Regions from separate parts of the Leminorella grimontii genome, predicted to be linked through region 2. Evidence: predicted binding sites of a transcription regulator. Region 2 holds the regulator's gene; each other region holds the start of a gene.
The links. The regulator CRP, encoded in region 2, controls carbon source genes, mostly activating them, when cyclic AMP is high. The targets are predictions, from matches to a motif close to ATGTGANNNNNNTCACAT.
Positions count from the first base shown of each region.

Region 1: V8L73_RS12550 (arabinose ABC transporter substrate-binding protein) is a predicted target of CRP. The motif match lies at 1,615-1,632, and genes of this name have one in related genera.
Region 3: V8L73_RS04115 (2-hydroxycarboxylate transporter family protein) is a predicted target of CRP. The motif match lies at 2,200-2,217, and genes of this name have one in related genera.

Region 1 is NZ_CP146357.1:2,692,110-2,696,339, forward strand. Features, by position in the region: gene V8L73_RS12545 (ribulokinase) at 1-1,495, opposite strand, end outside; gene V8L73_RS12550 (arabinose ABC transporter substrate-binding protein) at 1,895-2,884, shown strand; gene araG (L-arabinose ABC transporter ATP-binding protein AraG) at 3,052-4,230, shown strand, end outside.
Region 2 is NZ_CP146357.1:403,260-407,489, reverse strand. Features, by position in the region: gene V8L73_RS01985 (phosphoribulokinase) at 32-901, shown strand; gene crp (cAMP-activated global transcriptional regulator CRP) at 1,187-1,819, shown strand; gene V8L73_RS01975 (YccS/YhfK family putative transporter) at 1,877-3,949, shown strand; gene V8L73_RS01970 (hypothetical protein) at 4,081-4,230, shown strand, end outside.
Region 3 is NZ_CP146357.1:862,842-867,071, reverse strand. Features, by position in the region: gene V8L73_RS04125 (HpcH/HpaI aldolase/citrate lyase family protein) at 1-450, opposite strand, end outside; gene citD (citrate lyase acyl carrier protein) at 453-752, opposite strand; gene V8L73_RS04115 (2-hydroxycarboxylate transporter family protein) at 772-2,079, opposite strand; gene V8L73_RS04110 (response regulator) at 2,315-2,983, opposite strand; gene dcuS (DcuS/MalK family sensor histidine kinase) at 2,976-4,230, opposite strand, start outside.

The sequences.
Region 1 (4,230 bases), 2.0 Mb from region 2:
AAATGGCGGCGCCCAGCGCACAGCACTGATCGGAAGCCACAATCTGCAGCGGTCGGTTCATCACGTCGGTACAGACCTGCATGATGACCGGAGATTTGCGGGCGATGCCGCCCAGCGCCAGCACGTTTTCTACCGGAATATTCTGATCGACGAAGCACTCCATGATGGCGCGTGCGCCGAAGGCGGTTGAGGCGATAAACCCGCCGAACAGGGTCGGCGCGTCGGTGCCCAGATTCAGATCGGCCACCACGCCCTTCAGGCGCTGGTTGGCGAACGGCGTACGGCGGCCGTTAAACCAGTCCAACACCACCGGCAGGTGGTCTAAAGACGTTTCTTTCGCCCAGGCCTCCGTCAGGGCGGGCAGCAGCATAGACTCCACCTGCTTTAAAGAGGCGGCCATGTCGGGGTTCTGCTCGGCGGCATAGTTAAGCGGCCACGCCAGCAGGCGGCTGAACCAGGCGTACATGTCGCCGAACGCAGACTGCCCCGCCTCCATGCCGATAAGCCCCGGTACGACGCTGCCATCGACCTGGCCGCAAATGCCAGCAATGGCGCGATCGCCGACCAGATTCTCTTCCGCCAGCAGGATGTCGCAGGTCGAGGTGCCGATGACCTTCACCAGAGTATAGGGCTGAGCGCCCGCGCCGACGGCGCCCATGTGGCAGTCAAACTCGCCGCCGGAAATCATCACACTCTCAGGAATGCCCAAACGCGCAGCCCAGGCCTTGCTGATTTGGCCGACCGGCTTTTCAGCGGTATGGGTATCGGTAAACAGAGGGTAGTCGAGGTCGCTAACCAGAATCGGATCCAGCGCGTTCAGGAAGTCGCGCGGAGGCAGCCCGTTCCAGTCCATGTGCCAAAGCGCCTTGTGGCCTGCGGCGCAGCGGCTGCGCATGACGTTCTCCGGCGCTTCGGTGCCGGACAAAAGCGCAGGCACCCAGTCGCAAAGCTCAATCCAGGAAACCGCTGCATCGCGCACTCTCGCGTCGGCTCTTGAAACGTGCAGAATTTTAGCCCAGAACCACTCGGAAGAGTAAACGCCGCCGATGTAGCGAGTGTAGTCTTCGAACTGGCCGCTGTGGCACAGATGGTTAATTTCTTCCGCTTCCTCTATTGCCGTGTGATCCTTCCACAGCACGAACATGGCGTTCGGATTGTCGGCAAATTCAGGACGCAATGCTAAAACGCGGCCTTCTCTGTCGATAGGCGCAGGCGTCGACCCCGTGGTGTCCACGCCGATGCCGACAATGCCTTCGCGCTGCGACGGCGTCAGCATAGCGACGACGGCCTTAATCGCCGCTTCCATTGACTCGATATAGTCCAGCGGGTGGTGACGGAACTGGTTATCGGCAGGCTGGCAAAACAGCCCCTGCTTCCAGCGAGGATAATAGACAACCTCGGTAGCCACTTCCGCGCCGCTGACGCAGTCAACGGCCAGCGCCCGCACGGAGTCGCTGCCAAAGTCCAATCCGAGCGCGATCGCATCTTTCGCCATACAAACCTCAAGCGTAATAATAGAGTTAGAATTATTTGGGAATACCTTAAGAAAAAGCGGCGATACCGGCGAGGAGCCGTTGGCTAGATATATGCACGATATTGCTTTCTCCCTGCAGATTGTGATCCAGTTCAAAATCAAAATACATCACATTTCAACTGAATATATGCATTAAATTGCTGTAATTCTCGTTTGTGATGGCGCTCTAATCTCTCATATCTTTTTACGTCTAATAATTAAGCCACGTTGTTAAAAACTTTGACACTATCGGCTCAATATCCAGCTATATCGGTGAATCGTTACGAGTCTGGCTTTTACAACTCAGGTACATCTCGCTGCATCACCCTTTTTATCACAGCTGTTTTAGCTATATGGATACGAACAGGAGAGATAGACGATATGCATAAATTCACTAAAGCGCTTGCCGCGATAGGATTGTCCGCGATTATGTCACATTCAGCTATCGCTGAAACGATGAAGCTCGGCTTTCTTGTTAAACAACCTGAGGAACCCTGGTTCCAGACGGAGTGGGCATTTGCGGACAAAGCCGGTAAAGATCTTGGCTTTAGCGTGATTAAAATCGCCGTACCCGATGGAGAAAAAACCCTTAACGCTATCGACAGCCTGGCCGCCAGCGGCGCTAAAGGCTTCGTTATCTGTACGCCAGACCCCAAGCTCGGCCCTGCCATTATGGCGAAGGCGAAAAGCTATAACCTGAAGGTCATTGCCGTTGACGACCAGTTTGTCAACGCCAAGGGCAAACCGATGGAAACCGTTCCTTTGGTCATGATGGCCGCTACTAAAATCGGCGAACGTCAGGGCCAAGAGCTGTGGAAAGAGATGAACAAGCGTAAATGGAACGTCGCCGAAACCGGCGTTATGGCCATTACCGCAAACGAACTCGACACCGCGCGCCGCCGCACCAGCGGCTCAATGGAAGCGCTGAAGGCCGCCGGCTTCCCGGAAAAGCAGATTTATCAAGTTCCCACCAAGTCCAACGATATCCCCGGCGCGTTTGACGCCGCTAACTCCATGTTGGTACAGCACCCTGAAGTCAAGAACTGGCTGATTGTCGGCATGAACGACAACACCGTTCTGGGCGGCGTACGCGCGACGGAAGGCCAGAACTTTAAGCCGGAAAACGTCATCGGCATCGGCATTAACGGCGTTGACGCCGTTAACGAGCTGTCCAAGTCCAGCGCCACCGGCTTCTACGGTTCACTGCTGCCCAGCCCGGACATCCACGGCTATAAGAGCATCCAGATGCTCTATAACTGGGAAACCAAAGGGGAAGAGCCGGCCAAGTTTACCGAAGTGACCGACGTTGTTCTGATCACTCGCGATAACTTTAAAGCAGAGCTAGAGAAGAAAGGGTTAGGGCCTAAGTGATCCTTACCGGCGGGCAGGCCTACCCTGCCCGCCCGACAGGCTTACCCCAATAATTACGTACGCTGACAGTTGAATCACGCTTATTCCATCGCCTGCCGGAAGGATTTCGTTCAACCTCCGTTTAGGCCTTTCGTTAAGAGCAATAAGCGCTATTAAGGAATCGACCTATGTCTGTGCAACAGCCTCCTTACCTTGAATTTTGCCGCATCAGTAAAGCCTTCCCTGGCGTAAAAGCGCTACAGGACATCAGCTTTACCTGCCACGCGGGCCAGGTTCACGCGCTGATGGGGGAAAACGGCGCCGGGAAGTCAACGCTTTTGAAAATTCTCAGCGGAAACTACACCCCAACCGACGGAGAAATCCGGCTAAAGGGCCAAACGGTCAAGTTCAACAACACCATGGACGCCCTCAACGCCGGCATCGCCATCATCTATCAGGAGCTCCACCTGGTGCCCGAAATGACGGTGGCGGAAAACATTTATCTGGGCCAGCTGCCGACCAAAGCCGGCGGCATCGTCAATAAAAAGCTGCTTAACTTCGAAGCCAAGGTGCAGCTGGAACACTTAGGGTTGGATATCGCCCCCGATACGCCGCTGAAGTACCTTTCCATCGGCCAGTGGCAGATGGTGGAGATAGCCAAAGCGCTGGCGCGCAACGCCAAAGTGATCGCCTTTGACGAACCCACCAGCTCCCTCTCCGCTCGAGAGATAGAGAACCTGTTTCGCGTTATCCGCGAACTGCGCGCCGAAGGCAGAGTCATCCTCTACGTGTCACACCGCATGGAGGAGATTTTTGCCCTGAGCGACGCCATCACCGTCTTCAAGGACGGCTGCTACATGAAAACCTTTACCGATATTCCCAACCTCACCAACGACGAACTGGTGCAAACCATGGTTGGCCGAGAGCTTGGCGATATCTATGGCTACAGCCCAAGGCCGCACGGCCCGGTACGCCTTGAGCTTAAAAACGTCAAAGCGCCCGGCGTCAAGCACCCCATCAGCTTTCAGGTTCGTCAGGGGGAAATCGTCGGCCTGTTCGGACTGGTGGGCGCGGGCCGCAGCGAGCTGCTCAAGTCGCTGTTTGGCGCAACCCGCATTACCGGCGGCGAGATAACGCTGGACGGCGAGCGGCTGAACGTTCAGTCGCCGATAGACGGCATTAGCCAAGGCATCATGCTCTGCCCGGAAGACCGCAAGGCCGAGGGCATCATTCCCGTTCACTCGGTGCGCGATAACATCAACATCAGCGCGCGCCGAAAAACGCTGACCGCAGGCTGCCTTATCAACAACGCCTGGGAGGACAGCAACGCCGACAGACGCATTCAGGAACTGAATATCAAAACGCCC
Region 2 (4,230 bases):
ACGACAATAATAAACGCAAGGACCTCGGCCTATGTCAGCAGCGCACCCCATCATCGCCGTTACCGGCTCCAGCGGAGCGGGGACCACCACCACCAGTCAGGCGTTTCGGAAAATTTTCCAACAGCTCAACCTTAACGCCGCTCGCATCGACGGCGACGCCTATCACCGCTACACCCGTCCAGAAATGGACGCGGAAATCCGCAGGGCCAGAGAGCAGGGGCGCCACATCAGCTACTTCGGCCCGGAAGCGAACGACTTCGCTGCGCTGGAGAGCGGATTTGCCGAATACGGCCAAAGCGGTTCAGGCCGCACCCGTAAGTACCTGCATACCTATGACGAAGCCGTTCCCTATCGCCAGCTTCCCGGCACCTTTACGCCCTGGAGCGGGCTACCCGACGGTACGGATCTGCTGTTTTATGAAGGCCTTCACGGCGGGATCGTTACTGAAAAGCACGACGTAGCGCGCCACGTAGACCTGCTGGTCGGCGTCGTGCCTATCGTCAACCTGGAATGGATACAGAAGCTTATTCGCGACACCGTCGAGCGCGAGCATTCGCGAGAGGCGGTGCTGGATTCCGTCGTTCGCTCAATGGACGACTACATTAACTACATCACACCGCAGTTTTCCCGCACGCACATCAACTTCCAGCGCGTACCTACGGTAGACACCTCGGACCCCTTTTCGGCCAAAAGCATCCCCACCCTCGATGAAAGCTTGGTGGTTATTCACTTTCGCGGGCTCAGCGGGATAGACTTCCCCTATCTGCTGGCCATGCTGCAGGGATCGTTCATTTCGCAAACCAATACGCTGGTAATTCCGGGGGGAAAAGTCGGGCTGGCGATGGAGCTGATTATTACCCCGCTGATTCAGCAGCTTTTGCAGGGTAAGCCGCTAAAATAATAATGCCGTAAAAATAGGCGAATGGCGCTGCAATACGCCAGACGCCCCGCATTTTAGTAACGAGGAACAAGACTCTTGCCTCAAGCTGTGTTAAAAGCTTACGGTGTAGAAGTCCATAAATTAGGTTATGCTCAAGCTGATGCATACAAACGTTCTCTATTCTTTCACGCATCGGCTATAATAGCGCTCACCGAGCCTTTCTGGCGGTTTCGAGCGAGTAGGATTTTTTCGGCAGGCTTCTCGCTTTGCTGTTTTAGGTAGTGACAACAAAGAGGATAACAACAGATGGTTCTCGGCAAACCGCAAACAGACCCGACTCTTGAATGGTTTTTGTCTCATTGTCATATCCATAAATACCCATCCAAGAGCACTCTTATCCATCAAGGAGAGAAGGCGGAGACGCTTTATTACATCGTCAAAGGAGCCGTAGCCGTTCTCATTAAGGATGAAGAAGGTAAAGAAATGATTCTTTCCTACCTCAACCAAGGGGACTTCATCGGTGAGCTTGGCCTGTTTGAAGAAGGCCAGGAACGCAGCGCATGGGTAAGAGCGAAAACCGCCTGTGAAGTGGCGGAAATATCCTATAAAAAGTTTCGCCAGCTGATTCAAGTCAATCCCGATATTCTCATGCGCCTGTCGGCACAGATGGCCAGCCGCCTGCAGGTCACCTCAGAGAAAGTGGGCAGCCTTGCCTTCCTTGACGTCACGGGACGCATTGCTCAAACCCTGCTGAACCTGGCTAAACAGCCCGATGCGATGACCCACCCAGACGGAATGCAGATAAAAATAACCCGTCAGGAAATCGGCCAAATCGTCGGCTGCTCTCGCGAAACGGTCGGCCGCATCCTGAAGATGCTTGAAGATCAAAACCTGATTTCGGCGCATGGTAAAACCATCGTCGTCTACGGGACACGTTAACTACTCTACAAGGCGGGCGCTTTAGCGTGGTGCCCGCTTTATCTACTACGGAAGCGTATGTGGCGCCGCGTTATCTATCATCCTGAAGTTAACTATGCTCTGCGCCAAACGCTGGTTCTCTGCCTACCTATCCTGCTGTTCTGGCTGTTAAACGATCTGCGTACCGGCTTTATGCTTTCTTTGGTCCCGGCCTGCTGCAACATCGGCGGTCTGGATACGCCCCACAAACGATTTTTTAAACGTTTAGCCATTGGCGGCGCTCTGTTTGCCGGCAGCAGCTTTTTATTGCAGCTGTTTCTCGACCTTTCAATTCCGCTTGCCGCCTGCATGTTCATTATGGCGATACTGTTTGGCGTGACCGCGGAAATCAGCCCCCTACACGGACGTCTGATGCCCGCCGCGCTGGTCGCCGGTATCTTCACCCTAAGCCTGGTGGACACCATGCCCATTTGGTATGCGCCCGCGCTGTTCATCATCGGCACGCTCTGGTATGGGCTGTTTACCTACGTCTGGTTTCGCCTGTGGCAGGAACAGCCGATGCGGGAGTCCCTAAGCCTGCTTTACCGCCAGCTCGCGGACTATTTTGAAGCCAAATACAGCCTGCTGACTCAGCACACCGATCCGGAAACGGCGCTGCCGCCGCTGCTGAGCCGCCAGCAGCAGGTTATGGACAGCATTACGCTCATCTACCAACAGCTCTATATGATCACCGACCTGAAGCACCCGCGCCATCAGCGCCTGATGCAGGCCTTTCAGGTTGCGCTCGATTTGCAAGAGCACATCACGGTGAGCCTGCACCAGCCTGACGAAGTGCAAAGGCTGGTAGAGCAAAGCCATGCGGAAGCGGTTATCCGCCACAACGCCAGGATCATCAGCCGACAGCTTAGAACCCTTTCCGACGATATTCTCTACCATCGACGCCCCAAGCCATTTTCTATTGAGCACGAGCTGGCCGCGCTGGAAAAAATCGCCAATCAGCATCCCGACAATCCGGTCGGCGCGTTTTGTTATTACCACTTCAGCCGCATAGCCCAATTGCTCAGCCACCAGCGGCCGCTTTACAACCGCAGCCTGATGCCGTCGCAGAACCGGCTTCCGTTCTGGCGAGCGCTAAAAGGCTACTGTTCGCTGAAGTCCGCCGCGCTTCGCAACGCGGCGCGCCTGGGGGTTACGCTGGCCGCAGGCAGCGCGATTGGCATGGTCCTCAACCTGCCAAAACCGTACTGGATACTGCTGACCGTCATGCTGGTCAGCCAAAACGGCTACAACGCCACCCGCATCCGTATTCAGCACCGTGCTCTCGGTACGCTGTTCGGCATCATCGTCGGCGCATTCATCTTGCGGCTACAGTACCCTGAATACGTCATGCTGCTGTTGATGCTGGCGATTACCCTTGCCGCCTATCTGGCGGTACGAAAATACTACGGCATTGCGGTCGTTGGCTTTACCATCACCGCCGTATATACGCTGCAGATTATCGCCGGTAGCGGCATGGAGTTTCTGCTTTCCCGGCTGGTGGATACGGTGATTGGCTGCATGCTGGTATTCGCAGGAACCATCTGGCTATGGCCCCAGTGGCAAAGCGGCCAGCTGCGCAAAAACGCCCACAGCGCGCTGGAAGCCTATCAAAATCATCTAAGGCAGATGTTTGCCCAGACGGACGACGCCACCGCGCTGTCGTACGCAAGGATGAAGATGAATCAGGCCCACAACGCGCTGTTTACCGCATTGAACCAAGCTATGCAGGAGCCAGGCTTCAACTCTCGCTACCTGACGGACATGCGCCTTTGGATCACCCACAGCCAGTTTATCGTCGAGCATCTTAACGGCATGACGGTGATCGTTCGCGATCAGTACGTATTAACGCCCGAACTGGCGCAAAGCTACTTAAACTCCTGTGAAATTCTGATCCAAATCTGTCAGCAGCGGCTGGAATACGACGGCCCCAGCAGCGACACCAGCATGATGGCTATCGCCGAACCCAATGATGAAATGCCGGAAACCTCGATGGAAAGGCACATAGAACGCATTTTGTCGCACCTGAAGGCCATGCACACCATTTCGTCGCTGGCGTGGCAGCAGCGTCCCCACCACGGTATTTGGCTTAAGCGCAGGCTGCGGGATGAATAGCAAACGGCAAGCCTAACGCCCTAGGCAGCCTTTCCCGCTCTTTTACGCCATACGTCGGCTATGGCGGCGCCCTCCTACCCTCTAAATTTACTCATCACACGGCACCTTTTATCACAAATCCAAGGAGTTTTATGATGAGCACAAAAAACTACGTCATTTTAGATACAAATCCCAGAAGCAACCAAAATGATGACTTCATCCTGCTAGGTTTAAAAAACCAAGGTTTTGCCAGAGGGTGCCCCATGCTTTTTGGCGGTACCGCCGACGCTAAAAAAGATGGC
Region 3 (4,230 bases), 460 kb from region 2:
CGCGCCGAAGGAGATAGCCCACACGCGCGAGTCAGCGGTAGCGATGTCGTAGGCATAAATGACGCTCAGCGGAGTTTCCAACAGGGGAATAATCCTCACCGGCTTCTGCCCCGGCCGCTCGGCGCGCTCAATCAGCGCCACGACGTCTCGCAGCATGTCGACGTTGTCTATTTTCGGCAGCACCAGCGCGTCGGGTTCACAGGGAACGATAGCGGCGATGTCGCGGTCTCCGCCGCAGTCCAGCGGGTTGATGCGCACCGTTTTACGGCTGCTGCCGTAGTTCACCTTACGCAGCGCGTGGCTGACCAGCCGGCGGGCCGCGTCCTTTTCCTGCGGCGATACGGCGTCTTCCAGATCGAGGATCACCGCGTCAGCGCCGAAAACGCCGCCGTTTTGCAGCATGCCCGGATTGTTGCCCGGTAAGAAAAGAAGCGTTCTGAGCAGATCCATAATCAGCGTTCCCCCTGTTGCATATGTAACGCAGCTACGCCTGCGGCGCGCTCAATGGCGGTTTCCATGCGGGCGCGGACCGTGCAGTCCAGCGCGCCTTTGTCTACCGCTTTAATATAGATATCGGCGAAGCCTGCCTTTACCGCCTCTTCCGCCAGCGTGCGGCGAATAGCGTTGCCAAACTGGGCCTCAACGATGCTGGTCAGTTCAATCTGGACGCCAAAGCCCGGCGCTTTTTCTTCAACGGAAATCATGATGTCGTTGGACTCCAGCGTTCCCGCATGCCCTTTCTTGATTGTCATGGTGAAATCTCCCGTTCGGTTAGCTGATAACGCGCATCAGGATAGCGGCCAGTACGACGACGCAGGCGCCGCCCAGTCGGGTTGCGATTTGAGCGAAAGGCATCAGCTCCATGCGGTTGCCCGCAGACAGGATGGCGACGTCGCCGGTTCCGCCCAGGCCGCTGTGACAGCCGGTCACCATCGCCGCTTCAATCGGATACATGTTAAGGAAACGACCGATGAAGAAGCCGCTGGCGATCATTGCTAATACCGTAGCCGCAACGGTGGCGATGTAGGCCGGAGTAATAGCGGCCACCACTTCGTTCCACGGGGTATACAGCACGCCGACGCCGACCAGCAGGGCCCAGGTCAGGTTCTGCGCGACGAAGCGATAAAGCTGATAAGCGCCCAGCTCCATTTGACGAGGCATAATGCCCAGCGTCTTCACCAGCGCGGCGGACAGGATCATGATGATCGGCGCAGGGATAGGAATGAAATGGTTGGCCAGCATGCCGAACAGGTAGAAGCAGCAGGCGATAATCAGGCCCGCGCCCATCAGGCCGAAGTCGATCGGCTGGTTTTCATTTTTGGCGCTGAGGTCAATGTCGCCGGAGCGAACCAGCGTCCCGTTGCCGGTCAGGTGCGGCTTCTTCACGCCCAGATGGCGCAGGTATCCCGCAGACATAATGGCGAACAGGTTGCCCAGCATCGCCGCAGGCACCAGCATGCCGATGAACTTGTCCGGCGACTGGCTTAGGATTTCCGAGTAGGCCACCGACAGCGGCAGAATGCCCTCGCCGATGCCGCCGGACAGAATAGGAATGACCACGAAGAAGAACGAGTGGTAAGCGCCAAGGCCGGTCAGTGAACCGACGGCCACGCCGGCGATGCAGCTGGCGATCGTACCCACGACGAGCGGAACGAACATGCGCAGGAAGCCCTGCACCAGCACGGCGCGCACCATACCGAGGATACTGCCCGAAACCAGACAGGCGATGTAGAAATAGAGGAAGTTTGAAGTCTTGGTAAACGACTTGATGGCCGCCACGGCGGCGGGGTTCAAGAAGTTATAAAACACCAGAATGGACGGAATGAAGATAGACAGAATGGCCGGTCCGCCGATGTCCTTAAGGATGGGCACCCGCATACCGATATCGCCCAGCAGCATGCCGATAACCATCATCACGGCGATGCCGCCCAGCATGTCGGCAGGCAGTTTTCCAAACACGGACGCCGCCAGTACGATGGCAGCGAGGATAAGATACAGAGGAAGCGGCAGTGGCCCTATTTTTATTTGCCAGAACTTGGGTTTTTCGGTTCCGGCGTTAATTTGAACGTCGCTTTGCATAGTCAGACTCCTTTGTTTAGTCGGAGCCATTCTGGTGCGAAGGCCGCATAGCCGTCTCTCATCTGAAACTTATCTAAGCATTATGAAACTTATGTAACCGGTTGATTTTAAAAATCAAATATGTGATACACTTCGCAAATTAGCGGCAAGTAAGCCGCAAAAGGCGCGATCGCTATCACGTAATAAAAACAAAATCGGCGCAACAACGTTACGCCGATCACACGGCTTAAGAACGCTAGCGAATCCGACGATAAAGCGTCACCGGCCTTCCCTGTCCTCGATAGGCGAGTTCGCTGTAAAGCTCCCCTATCTCAACCATATAGTCGAGATACTTCTTTAGCGATATGCGCGACAGCTTAACCACGGGCACCAGCTCCTGAACGTCAAACGGCTTGGGCTGCCCGCTGACGATAGTCTTAATGCGCGACAGAGTCTCCTGCTCGATGCCCTTCGGCGCCTTATGGCTTCGTGTCTCCTTGGCGAAGATCCGCCCGTCTATCGCCGCCTGGCTAAGCTCTGCTTCGTCAGCCAGCAGCTTGACCCGTTCGCGGTAGTTCACCAACGCAGACTGAAAGCGCTCAAAGACGAAGGGTTTAACGATATAGTCAATGGCGCCCAGGCGCAGGGCGGTCTGTATGTCGTCACCGCCCCGAGCGGCAGTTACCATGATGACGTCCACGCTGGGATAGCGCGTTCTCACTTCCTTTAGCAGGCTAAGGCCGTCCAGCCCCGGCATAAATACGTCCAACAGCAGCAGCGAAACGCGGTGATGTTCCATAAACGCCAGCGCGTCGGCGCCGCTGTTGATAACGCCCGCCAGCTCAAAGCCGTCAATCATCTTCAGGTAGCCTTTGTTCAGCTCCGCCACCATCGGATCGTCTTCTACCACCAGTACGTTAATCATCGCTACCTCCGTTAATCACCTGTGCCGGGATGCGGATAAAGAACGTCATGCCGCACCCTTCCCGGCTGGAAACGTCCATCGTGCCGTTAAGCTTGTCCAGCGCGGCGCTGGCTAAAAACAGCCCAATCCCCCGATTTTCGCCCTTGGTGGAAAAGCCGCGCTGAAAAAGCCGGGGGATCTGCTCGGCGGCCATGCCCGGCCCGCTGTCGCTCACTTCAATATTCCATTCGTCGCCCCGCTGCGCCAAATGAAGATTGACCTCTTTTGTCTCCGAGGCCTGCACGGCGTCGAAGGCGTTATCCAACAGGTTTCCTAACAGCGTCACCAGCGCGTGGCTGACGCCTGCCCGCTGAATTTCCGGCAGGACATCGTCAATATCCAGCAGCAGGTCTACGCCCATCTCTTTAGCGCGGCTGAACTTGCCGGTCAGGAAGGCCGACAGGATGGGATCGCGGACCGCATCGTTAATAAACGCCTGCTCGCCCTGATTCTCGTTGATGATGTCGGACAGGTACTCTACCAGCGCCAGCCGATTGTCGCTGCGCGCCAGGCCGTTGATCACGTGCAGCTTGTTGAGGAACTCGTGGGCGGAGGAGCGCAGCGCCTCAACGTAGCGGTTAACGCCGGTCAGCTCTTCCGCCAGCTTGCTGACTTCCGACATATCGCGGAACGTCGCAATCGCCCCCACCACTTCGCCGTTGACGTATAGCGGCACGCGGTTGGTCAGGATGGTGATGCCGTTGAGATCCTGCTCGCGATCGTACTCCGGCTCGCCGGAGTTCAGTACGTCCGACAGGCGAGTATGCGGGATGCATTCGTCCACCTTCTCGCCAATCAGGTTTTGCACAATGCCCGCCATGCCTAAAATTCGCCTGGCTTCATTATTTACCACCGCCAGGCGGGCGTCGCGATCGATGGCGATAATGCCCTCCCGCACCGACGCAAGCACCGCGTTGCGCTCGCCCAGCTGGCGAGCGATTTCCAGCGGTTCCAGGCCGAACAGAATTTTCTTGATGCTGTTGGACAGCACCACCGCCAGCACGATGCCGATAAGCAGCGCCAGCGTCAGCGCCGACATAATGGGCTGATTCACCCGCTCTACCGCCTGATCGATGCTGTAGGACATAATGCCGACCACCACCGCGCCCACCTGGCGCCCCTGATGGTCAAAGATAGGCTTGAAGGCCCGCTGGGAAAGCCCCAAAGATCCTTTGGCGGAGGAGATGTAGCTCTCGCCGTTGAGCACG